Regions from separate parts of the Sanguibacter sp. Z41_6 genome, predicted to be linked through region 1. Evidence: predicted binding sites of a transcription regulator. Region 1 holds the regulator's gene; the other holds the start of a gene.
The links. Region 1 encodes HspR, which represses chaperone genes until heat shock. Its sites were predicted from a motif close to AAGTTGAGTCNNNNNGACTCAACTT; they were not measured.

Region 1 (4,414 bases):
GTCGGCATCGGCCGGATCCGTGACGTGCTGCCGGGCGACCGACAGTGCCGCACCCGCGTGCCTCTCGTAGAGCAGGCCGAACGCACCGGTCTCGCCGCCACGGACGCTCGCGATGAGCTCGGCGTCCGAGGACGCCTCTCCCCACGCAGGTGTATCTGCTGCCGTCACGCCGCTCCCTCACTACCCGCGATCCACGTCGGTGCAGACCCCGCCCCGCACGTCCGGCTCACGACGCTGTGACCCCGGACACGCCAAGAATAGGTGATCTGCCCCCCGACTCTCCGGCGAGAACCCCGCGCGCCGCTGCGCAGATCACAAAAAACTGCTCAAGTGCCGTCATGACCGTCACCCTCGCGGCTCCCTATCTGTGTGGAGATCCTCGCCGAGGGCGTCACGACGCCGGCTGCTGCCCTGCGCGAGCAGTGGCGCCGCTCGAGCGCGCGCACCGCGTGGTCGCACCCCGACGACTGGGCGCACACGGCCGTCGACGACGTCGTCCACGAGCTCGTCATGCTCGACACCGCGCGCTCACGTGGGGCGGGCACTGCGCAGACCCGCTCGGCAGCGCTCCTGCGTGCCTACGCGGCACTGGGCCTCGCCCGAGCACGCACCGGGTGCGGCATCGGCGAGGCCATCGACGACGTCGCGTGCCTCTACGCGCTGCGCGGCGGACCACCGCCCACCGACGTGCTCCGGGCGGTGTGCGCGGGGTGGACCCAGGGGCAGGCCGAGCCGCCTGCCCAGATGCTCTGGGTCGATGCGGAGTCAGGGCTCGCGACGGTCGCGTACCTCGGGCAGCGCCTCCGGGAGACCTACGGCGCGAGCGACATGCAGGTGCCCGTGCACCACTCGCACCTGCTCGTGTGCGTCGACCTCGAGCTCGGGCCGCTCCCGTCGCTGGTCCGCATCGCACGGTCCGCCGTCGTCGGCCAGAGCATCATGGCGGCGTTCGGTGAGGGGCACCCCGCAGCCGCGCTCGGCCACGGCCGGTTCGTCGTGCTCGCCGAGGTGGACACCGACCTTCCGGCCCGGCTCGCGGAGCTCGGGGTGCGGATCTCGCGCGCGACAGCAGCGCGCGACATCGGGTACGCCACCCGGTGTCCCCCGCGCGTCACGACGTACGAGATGCCCGCGACGTGGGGCGCCGCGGTCGCGCTGCTCGCACGCCTCCAGGGCGTGGAACCCGGCACGGGCGCCTGACGTCCGCGCCGGGCATCGACGCATCCGGCACAACCCGACGACCAGCTCAGCAGCCCGGCGCGCCGTGCGAGCCGGGCCGCCACGTCACTGAGGGGCGTAGGTGAGGCAGTCCGCCATGTCCCCGGGAGCGGAGCCTGCGCCGACGCGGATGGAATCTGCGTGGCACTCGAGCAGCTCGTTGTGGACGCACTCGCCACGCTGGCACGCTCCGACCTGGGCGATGACCTTGTCGAGACCGCCCTTGGTCGACAGCGGGATGAACGTGGCGCACTCAGCGGCCGCGCCGCGGCCACCGACCGTCACCGCTCCGGCGTGGCAGCCGTCGTGGTTGTACCCGCAGGTCTCGACCGAACAGGTGCTCACGTGGGGCAGATCAAGCAGTGCGCTCATGATTCCTCCAGCTGGCTCCGGTGCACGCTGACGTGCTGATATTCCACGGTAGACCCGGAGGACAATTCACGTATAGGCAGCCAGGACTTCCTTACACGGGCGCACAACCGCATTCTTTTCGGCACTCTCCTGGTGCATGAACGGCCCGCGCACCGGCGGCCGTGCCGCCCCGCAGTGCGACGCGCACAGCGCGGGGCTACCGTCGGAACATGGACGACGACCATTCCCCGGCGGACCGCGCGTCCCCGATGGACGACCCGTCCCTCATCGAGGACGAGGCGCACCTCCTCGTGGCAGGCCGGCACGCGAACGTCTATCTCCTCGACGACACGCACGCGGTCCGTCACCTCCACGACCCCTCAGCGACCCACCACAACGTCGCGGTCCTCGAGTACCTCACCGAGGTCGGCTTCCCTGCCCCGCGCATCGTGCGCGCGGTCGGACCCGACCTCGTCATGGTCCGCCTGCACGGGCCGACGCTCCTGCAGGCGCTCGACGCCCGGGAGCTCTCGATGGACGAGGGTGTGCAGGTCCTCGTCGACCTGCACGCACGCCTGCACGCCCTGCCCCTCCCGGCAGACCTCCTCCCGGGAGACGGGTCGGGTCCGGACGACGTGCTCGTCCACCTCGACCTGCACCCCGCGAACGTCTTCATGACCGACGACGGGCCCTACCTCATCGACTGGGACTCGGCGCGCCGGGGACCCGCGGAGCTGGACCTCGCGACGACGGCCATCGTCTTCGGAGAGGTGGCCGTGGACGACAATCCCTTCGCCGTCCCGGCCCACCACATGCTGCGTGCCTTCCTGCGCGCCGTCGGGCCAGGACTGGGCACCCAGCTCGACGCGGCCGCCGCCCTGCGTGCAGCCCGACCCACGCTCGACCCGGAGGAGAGGGCCCTCGTCCCCCGGGCGTGCGACCTCGTGCGGGAAGAGCTCGACCGGCTCTGACCTGCGCACGCTGCTCGCGTGGCGCCGCTCAGCGGGGCGGGCGCCAGAGGACGAGCGCCGAACCTCCGTCGCCGTCGCTCGTCGGCGGCGGCTCCTGCCGTCGCCAGCCGCGCCGGTGGAACCGCTGGCCCCGGCGCACGGCGACGACGTCGCCCGAGGCACCGGCAGCGAAGATGCGTGAGCCCGGGTCCGCGGCGGCGGCGAGGAGGTCGACCTTGTGCTCGAGGCGCCGCACCTCGGCCTCGAGGTCGAGGATCCGCTTGATCCCGGCGAGGTTGATCCCCTCGTCCTGGCTGAGCCGCTGGACCTCGATGAGCTGCGCGACGTCGCGGCGGGAGTACCGCCGCCCCCGGCCCGGTGTCCGCTGCGGCGACACGATGCCGAGCCGGTCGTACTGGCGCAACGTCTGCGGGTGCATCCCCGCGAGCTCGGCAGCACGGGAGATGACGTAGACGGGTTCGTCCTCGCGCGGTGTCCCGTCGTCGAACACGACCTTCATGCGCACCCCCGATCAGTCCCTGGCGCGTGCGAAGAGCTCCTGCCGGACGTCGCCGTCCCCGGTCGCCGCAGCGAACGCCTCCACCGCCTCGCGCGCGGTCTTGTCGAGCTTCTGCGGGACGGCCACCTGGACGGTGACCAGGAGGTCCCCGGTGCCCTTGGCGGACTTCACACCGTGGCCCTTGACGCGCAGCACCCTGCCGGCGGGGGTGCCCTCGGGGATCTTCAGCCGCACGGTCGACCCGTCGAGGGTGGGGACCTGGATCTGGGCTCCGAGCGCCGCCTCGGGGAACGTCACCGGGACGGTCACGCGCAGGTTCTGCCCGTCGAGGGTGAACACGGGGTGCGGGGTGACGGTGACCGTGATGACCAGGTCGCCCGCCGGTCCACCACCGGTGCCGGGGCGTCCCTTCCCCCGGAGCCGGATCTTCTGGCCGTCGCGCACACCCGGGGGGATGCGCGTGGTGAGGGGGCGACCGTCGACGCCGAGCGTCACGGTGGTCCCCTGGACCGCGTCGCGGAAGCTCAGCGTCGTCCTGGCCGCGACGTCCTGCCCTGCCTGCGCCCGCACGTTGGGCCGGAAGCCTGTCTGTCCGCCCCCGCCCCCGCCGCCGCCGAACATCGACGAGAGGATGTCCTCGAAGCCGTCGGGCATGCTGCTGGAGGCACCACCGGCAGGTCGGAAGCCTCCGCGGCTGCCGGAGCTCGCGCCACCGAACATCCCGCCGAAGAGGTCCTCGAAGCCGCCCGCGCCACCTCCACGACCGCCTGGCCCGGCCGCGAACCGGGGGCCGCCACCGGCCATCGCCCGGATCGCGTCGTACTGCTGGCGCTGCTCGGGGTCGGAGAGCACCGAGTAGGCCTCACCGATCTCCTTGAACTTCCCCTCAGCGCTGGTGTCACCGGAGTTCTGGTCCGGGTGGTACTTACGAGCGAGCTTGCGGTATGCCTTCTTGATCTCGGCGTCGTCCGCGGTCTTCGGGACGCCGAGAGCAGCATAGAAGTCCTTTTCGATCCAGTCCTGACCGGTCAAGGCGCCTCCCTTCCGTCATGGTGCACAGGGTGGGGCGACGACGCGCAACCTGCGCCGGAGCCCCTGCGGGGCCGGACCTCGTGGTCCGGCCCCGCAGGTGGATCAGGCCTCGGGGCCGACCACAGCGACGCGCGCCGCACGGACCACCCGGTCACCGATCCGGTACCCGACCTCGATGACGCTCTGCACCGTGGTCGTCGTGGCGTCCGACGACGTCGAGTGCATGAGCGCCTCGTGCTTCATCGGGTCGAACTCCTCGCCTGCCTCGCCGTACATCTCGACGCCGAACCGCACGAGCGCCGCCGTGAGCTTGTCCGAGATCGCCTCGAACGGGCCGGTGAGC
Region 2 (4,414 bases), on a different contig from region 1:
GCAGGTCGAGGGCGTAGAAGTCGAACCCGTGGTGCTCGAGCTGCGCGGCGGTGTGCGCCTGGAAGAAGTAGTCGACGAACCCGTGGACGTACAGGACGGCGCGTCGCCCCCGAGGGGTGCCGGCGCGCCGCACGAGCGTCGCGACGACGGGGCCTTCGTCATCGGGCGTGAGCTCGAGGGTGCGAGCCACCCACTCGTCACCGAGCACGTCCGGGGACCACGCCGCGTACGGCGTGGTCCCCGGACCGGTGTCACTCATCGTGCTGTGTCGTGCCCTGGCGGACGCTTACTGCGATCCCCACGGCTGCTGGGGCGGCTGCCCCTGCTGCGGGGGCTGCGGCTGGCCGAACTGGCCGGGCTGGCCGGGCTGGCCGGGCTGGCCAGGCTGACCGAACTGCTGCGGCTGGCCGGGCTGGCCGAACTGCTGCGGCTGACCGGGCTGACCGAACTGCTGGGGCTGGCCGGGCTGGCCGTACTGCGGCTGGCCGGGCTGGCCGTACTGCGGCTGGCCGGGCTGACCGTACTGCTGCTGACCCCACTGGCCCTGGCCGCCGGTGGGGCCGTTGCCGCCGTTCTTGTTCTTGTTGCGCAGGAGGAACCACGTGACGAGCCCGGCGAGCGCGAGCACGACGATGCCGATGACGAGCCACAGGACCCAGCCGTTGCCGTCGTCGGAGTCCTCGTCCGCCTCGGAGCTCGTGTCGTCGGCCGGTGCGTCGCCGCCGTCGACCGGGCCGCGGGCCGACATCTCGAGCACCTCACCGTAGACGGCCGTCCAGGTGACCGTGCTGCCGTCGATCTCGCCGGTGGCCTCGGTGACCTCGCCGGGGAACGTCACCATGAACTGGATGTCGATCGAGTCGAGCATGTCCTGCATCTCGGCGGCGACGTCGTCGTCCGCGCCCTCGAGGTCACCCATGTCGGTGCCCATCTCCTCGGCGAGGTCGAGCGTGCCGGAGACGACGTACTCGTCGCCCTCCCGGGTGATGGACAGCGAGTCGTCCGCGCCCTCGAACTCGTCGAGGGGCAGCTCCTCGAACGAGAGCTCCTTGCCGGTGTAGCCGTCCTCGGCGTAGTCCGTGGAGGTCATCTCCTCGGGCATGTCGCTCTCGAAGTCGGAGCCGTACATCTCCCAGAACTCGTCGGTGGTCATGCCGGCGTCCTCGATCACCTGGTCCTCGACGGCCATGATGATCGATCCGCTGACGGTGTCGTCGTCGTTGATGGTCATGGCCGTGTGCATGCGCATGCACCCGCTGAGGCTCAGGGCGATGGCGGCGGTGGCCGCCACAGCGGTCATCTTCTTCATGGTCATCCTTCGGTCTCCGCGAGCAGCCGGCGGGCCGGATCGGTGGTGCTGCTCGGCGCTGGGTCAACTCTTCCACAGCATGGCCCTGCGCAGCCGCCGGAGAGCGGGTGAGGGTAGTTCTCCCCAGTCTGCCCGGTTCCCGCGGACGAGCCGGGGCGGGGAGGTGGAGGGCTGGTCGGGTGTGTCATCCCTGGCAGGGCGAAGTTGAGTGAATTAGACTCAAGTTCAGCCACACCGTGCACGACCAGCTGGAGGATCCATGGATGCTCACCTGACCACCTTGTCCCAGCAGGCGCTGGGGGAGGCGATCCAGTCGGCGACCGCCGCGGGCAACCCGCAGGTGGAGCCCGTCCACCTGCTCGCCGCCCTGCTCGCCCAGACCACGGGCACCACTCCCGGTCTCCTGCGCGAGATCGGTGCGGACCCGCAGGCGATCGGCGCCGACGTCCGCCGTGCCCTCGTCGCTCTCCCGACGGTCACCGGCAACGCTGTCGCGGAGCCGACGGTCTCGCCCGCCCTCACCGCAGTGCTCAAGCACGCGCGCACCGAGGCGTCCGACCTCACCGACGAGTACCTCTCCACCGAGCACCTGCTCCTCGGGCTCGCGGCGGCGCCGTCCCCCACCGCGGACCTGCTGCGTCGTGCGGGGGTCACCCGGGACGCGCTCGCTGCTGCGATCCCCGCGGTGCGCGGTAACAAGCGCGTCACCTCACCCAACCCCGAGGGCACGTACAAGGCGCTCGAGCAGTACGGTCTCGACCTCACGCAGGCGGCGAGCGAAGGTCGGCTCGACCCCGTCGTCGGGCGGGACGCCGAGATCCGACGCGTCGTCCAGGTGCTCTCGCGGCGCACGAAGAACAACCCCGTCCTCATCGGCGAGCCCGGCGTCGGCAAGACGGCAGTCGTCGAAGGGCTGGCCCAGCGCATCGTCGCGGGCGACGTCCCGGACTCCCTCAAGGGCAAGCGCCTCATCTCGCTCGACCTCGCCGCGATGCTCGCGGGCGCCAAGTACCGGGGCGACTTCGAGGAGCGCCTCAAGGCGGTGCTCGAGGAGATCAAGGGGTCCGACGGTGAGGTCGTCACCTTCATCGACGAGCTGCACACGGTGGTCGGCGCGGGTGGTGGTGGCGGGGACTCGTCCATCGACGCCGGGAACATGCTCAAGCCGATGCTCGCCCGGGGCGAGCTGCGCCTCGTGGGCGCCACGACGCTCGACGAGTACCGCGAGAGCATCGAGAAGGACCCGGCCCTCGAGCGGCGGTTCCAGCAGGTGTTCGTCGGTGAGCCCTCGGTCGAGGACACCATCGCCATCCTGCGTGGTCTGAACTCCCGCTACGAGGCGCACCACCGGGTGACGATCTCCGACGCCGCGCTCGTCGCGGCGGCCACGCTCTCCGACCGGTACATCAGCGGGCGCCAGCTGCCCGACAAGGCGATCGACCTCGTCGACGAGGCCGCGTCCCGGCTGCGCATGGAGATGGACTCGTCCCCGACGGAGATCGACACCCTCCAGCGAGCCGTGACGCGCCTCGAGATGGAGGAGCTCGCGCTGTCCAAGGCTGAGGACGACGCCTCGAAGCAGCGGCTCACGGAGCTGCGCGCCACCCTGGCCGACCGACGCGAGGAGCTCGCGGCCCTCACCGCCCGCTGGCAGGCGGAGAAGGGCGGGTTCAACCGCGTCGGCGAGCTGCGCAAGCGCAAGGACGAGCTCGAGTCCCAGCGGGACCGCGCCGAGCGCGAGGGCGACCTCGAGACGGCGTCGCGCATCCGGTACGGCGAGCTCCCGGCACTCGAGAAGGAGCTGGCCGGAGCCGAGGAGGCCGAGCGGGAGGCCGAGTCGGACGAGGACGCGCTGCCCCGCCTCGTCGGTGACAAGGTGGGCGCGGACGAGATCGCCGAGGTCGTCTCGGCCTGGACGGGCATCCCCGCGGGCCGCCTGCTCCAGGGCGAGAGCAAGAAGCTCCTGTCGATGGAGGAGATCATCGGCCAGCGCCTCATCGGCCAGAAGGCCGCCGTCGCGGCCGTGTCCGACGCGGTGCGTCGTGCCCGCGCCGGGGTGTCGGACCCCAACCGGCCCACGGGCTCGTTCCTCTTCCTCGGTCCCACCGGCGTCGGCAAGACCGAGCTGGCGAAGTCGCTCGCCGACTTCCTGTTCGACGACGAGCGCGCGATGGTCCGCATCGACATGTCGGAGTACAGCGAGAAGCACAGCGTCGCCCGGCTCGTCGGTGCGCCTCCCGGGTACGTCGGCTACGAGGAGGGCGGTCAGCTCACCGAGGCCGTCCGGCGGCGTCCGTACTCCGTCGTGCTCCTCGACGAGGTGGAGAAGGCGCACCCCGAGGTGTTCGACATCCTCCTGCAGGTGCTCGACGACGGGCGGCTCACCGACGGCCAGGGGCGCACGGTCGACTTCCGCAACGTCATCCTCGTGCTCACCTCCAACCTCGGGTCCCAGTACCTCGTCGACCCGCTGCTCGACGACGCCGCGCGCCGGGAGGCCGTCATGGCGGCGGTCCGCGACGCGTTCAAGCCGGAGTTCCTCAACCGCCTCGACGAGATCGTGATGTTCGACGCCCTCGGTCTCGACGACCTCGCACGGATCGTCGACCTCCAGGTGGCGGAGCTCGCGAAGCGCCTCGAGTCGCGTCGCATCGTCCTGGACGTCACCCAGGCGGCGCGCGAGTGGCTCGCCATCGAAGGGTTCGACCCGACGTACGGGGCGCGGCCCCTGCGTCGCCTCGTGCAGCGGCAGATCGGCGACCAGCTCGCCCGGCTCATGCTCTCGGGCGAGGTGGGCGACGGGGCGACCGTCGTCGTCGACCACCCGGTCGACGTCGGCGCGGAGCAGGTGCTCGTCGACGGCGCGGACGACGCGGTGGCCGGTCCCAGCTCGGCCCAGTCCGGCGGCCTGGTCCTCACGGTGCGCTGACCGGACCTCCGTGCGGGCGAGCTCAGGACGCCTGACGTTCAGGTGATGCGGCGGCGGATCTCGGGCACTCCGGGGCCGGTGAGCTCGTCGAGGTAGGCGGGCCGACCGGCCATGGTCATGAGGAGGGCGAGCGTCGGACCGGAGACGAGGGGCCCGGAGCCGGCGTGGAACGGCCC

Region 2: a site for HspR is predicted at 1,511-1,535, ahead of clpB (ATP-dependent chaperone ClpB). Genes of this name have one in related genera too.

Annotation. Positions count from the first base shown of each region.
Region 1 covers NZ_JCAQIF010000004.1:342,247-346,660, forward strand. The annotation lists gene AC54T1_RS11740 (sigma-70 family RNA polymerase sigma factor) at 1-168, opposite strand, end outside; gene AC54T1_RS11745 (hypothetical protein) at 370-1,200, shown strand; gene AC54T1_RS11750 (DUF1540 domain-containing protein) at 1,285-1,590, opposite strand; gene AC54T1_RS11755 (phosphotransferase) at 1,800-2,540, shown strand; gene AC54T1_RS11760 (heat shock protein transcriptional repressor HspR) at 2,569-3,039, opposite strand; gene AC54T1_RS11765 (DnaJ C-terminal domain-containing protein) at 3,052-4,071, opposite strand; gene grpE (nucleotide exchange factor GrpE) at 4,174-4,414, opposite strand, start outside.
Region 2 covers NZ_JCAQIF010000001.1:295,855-300,268, reverse strand. The annotation lists gene AC54T1_RS01415 (alpha/beta hydrolase) at 1-259, opposite strand, end outside; gene AC54T1_RS01410 (LppM family (lipo)protein) at 287-1,309, opposite strand; gene clpB (ATP-dependent chaperone ClpB) at 1,569-4,238, shown strand; gene AC54T1_RS01400 (maleylpyruvate isomerase family mycothiol-dependent enzyme) at 4,277-4,414, opposite strand, start outside.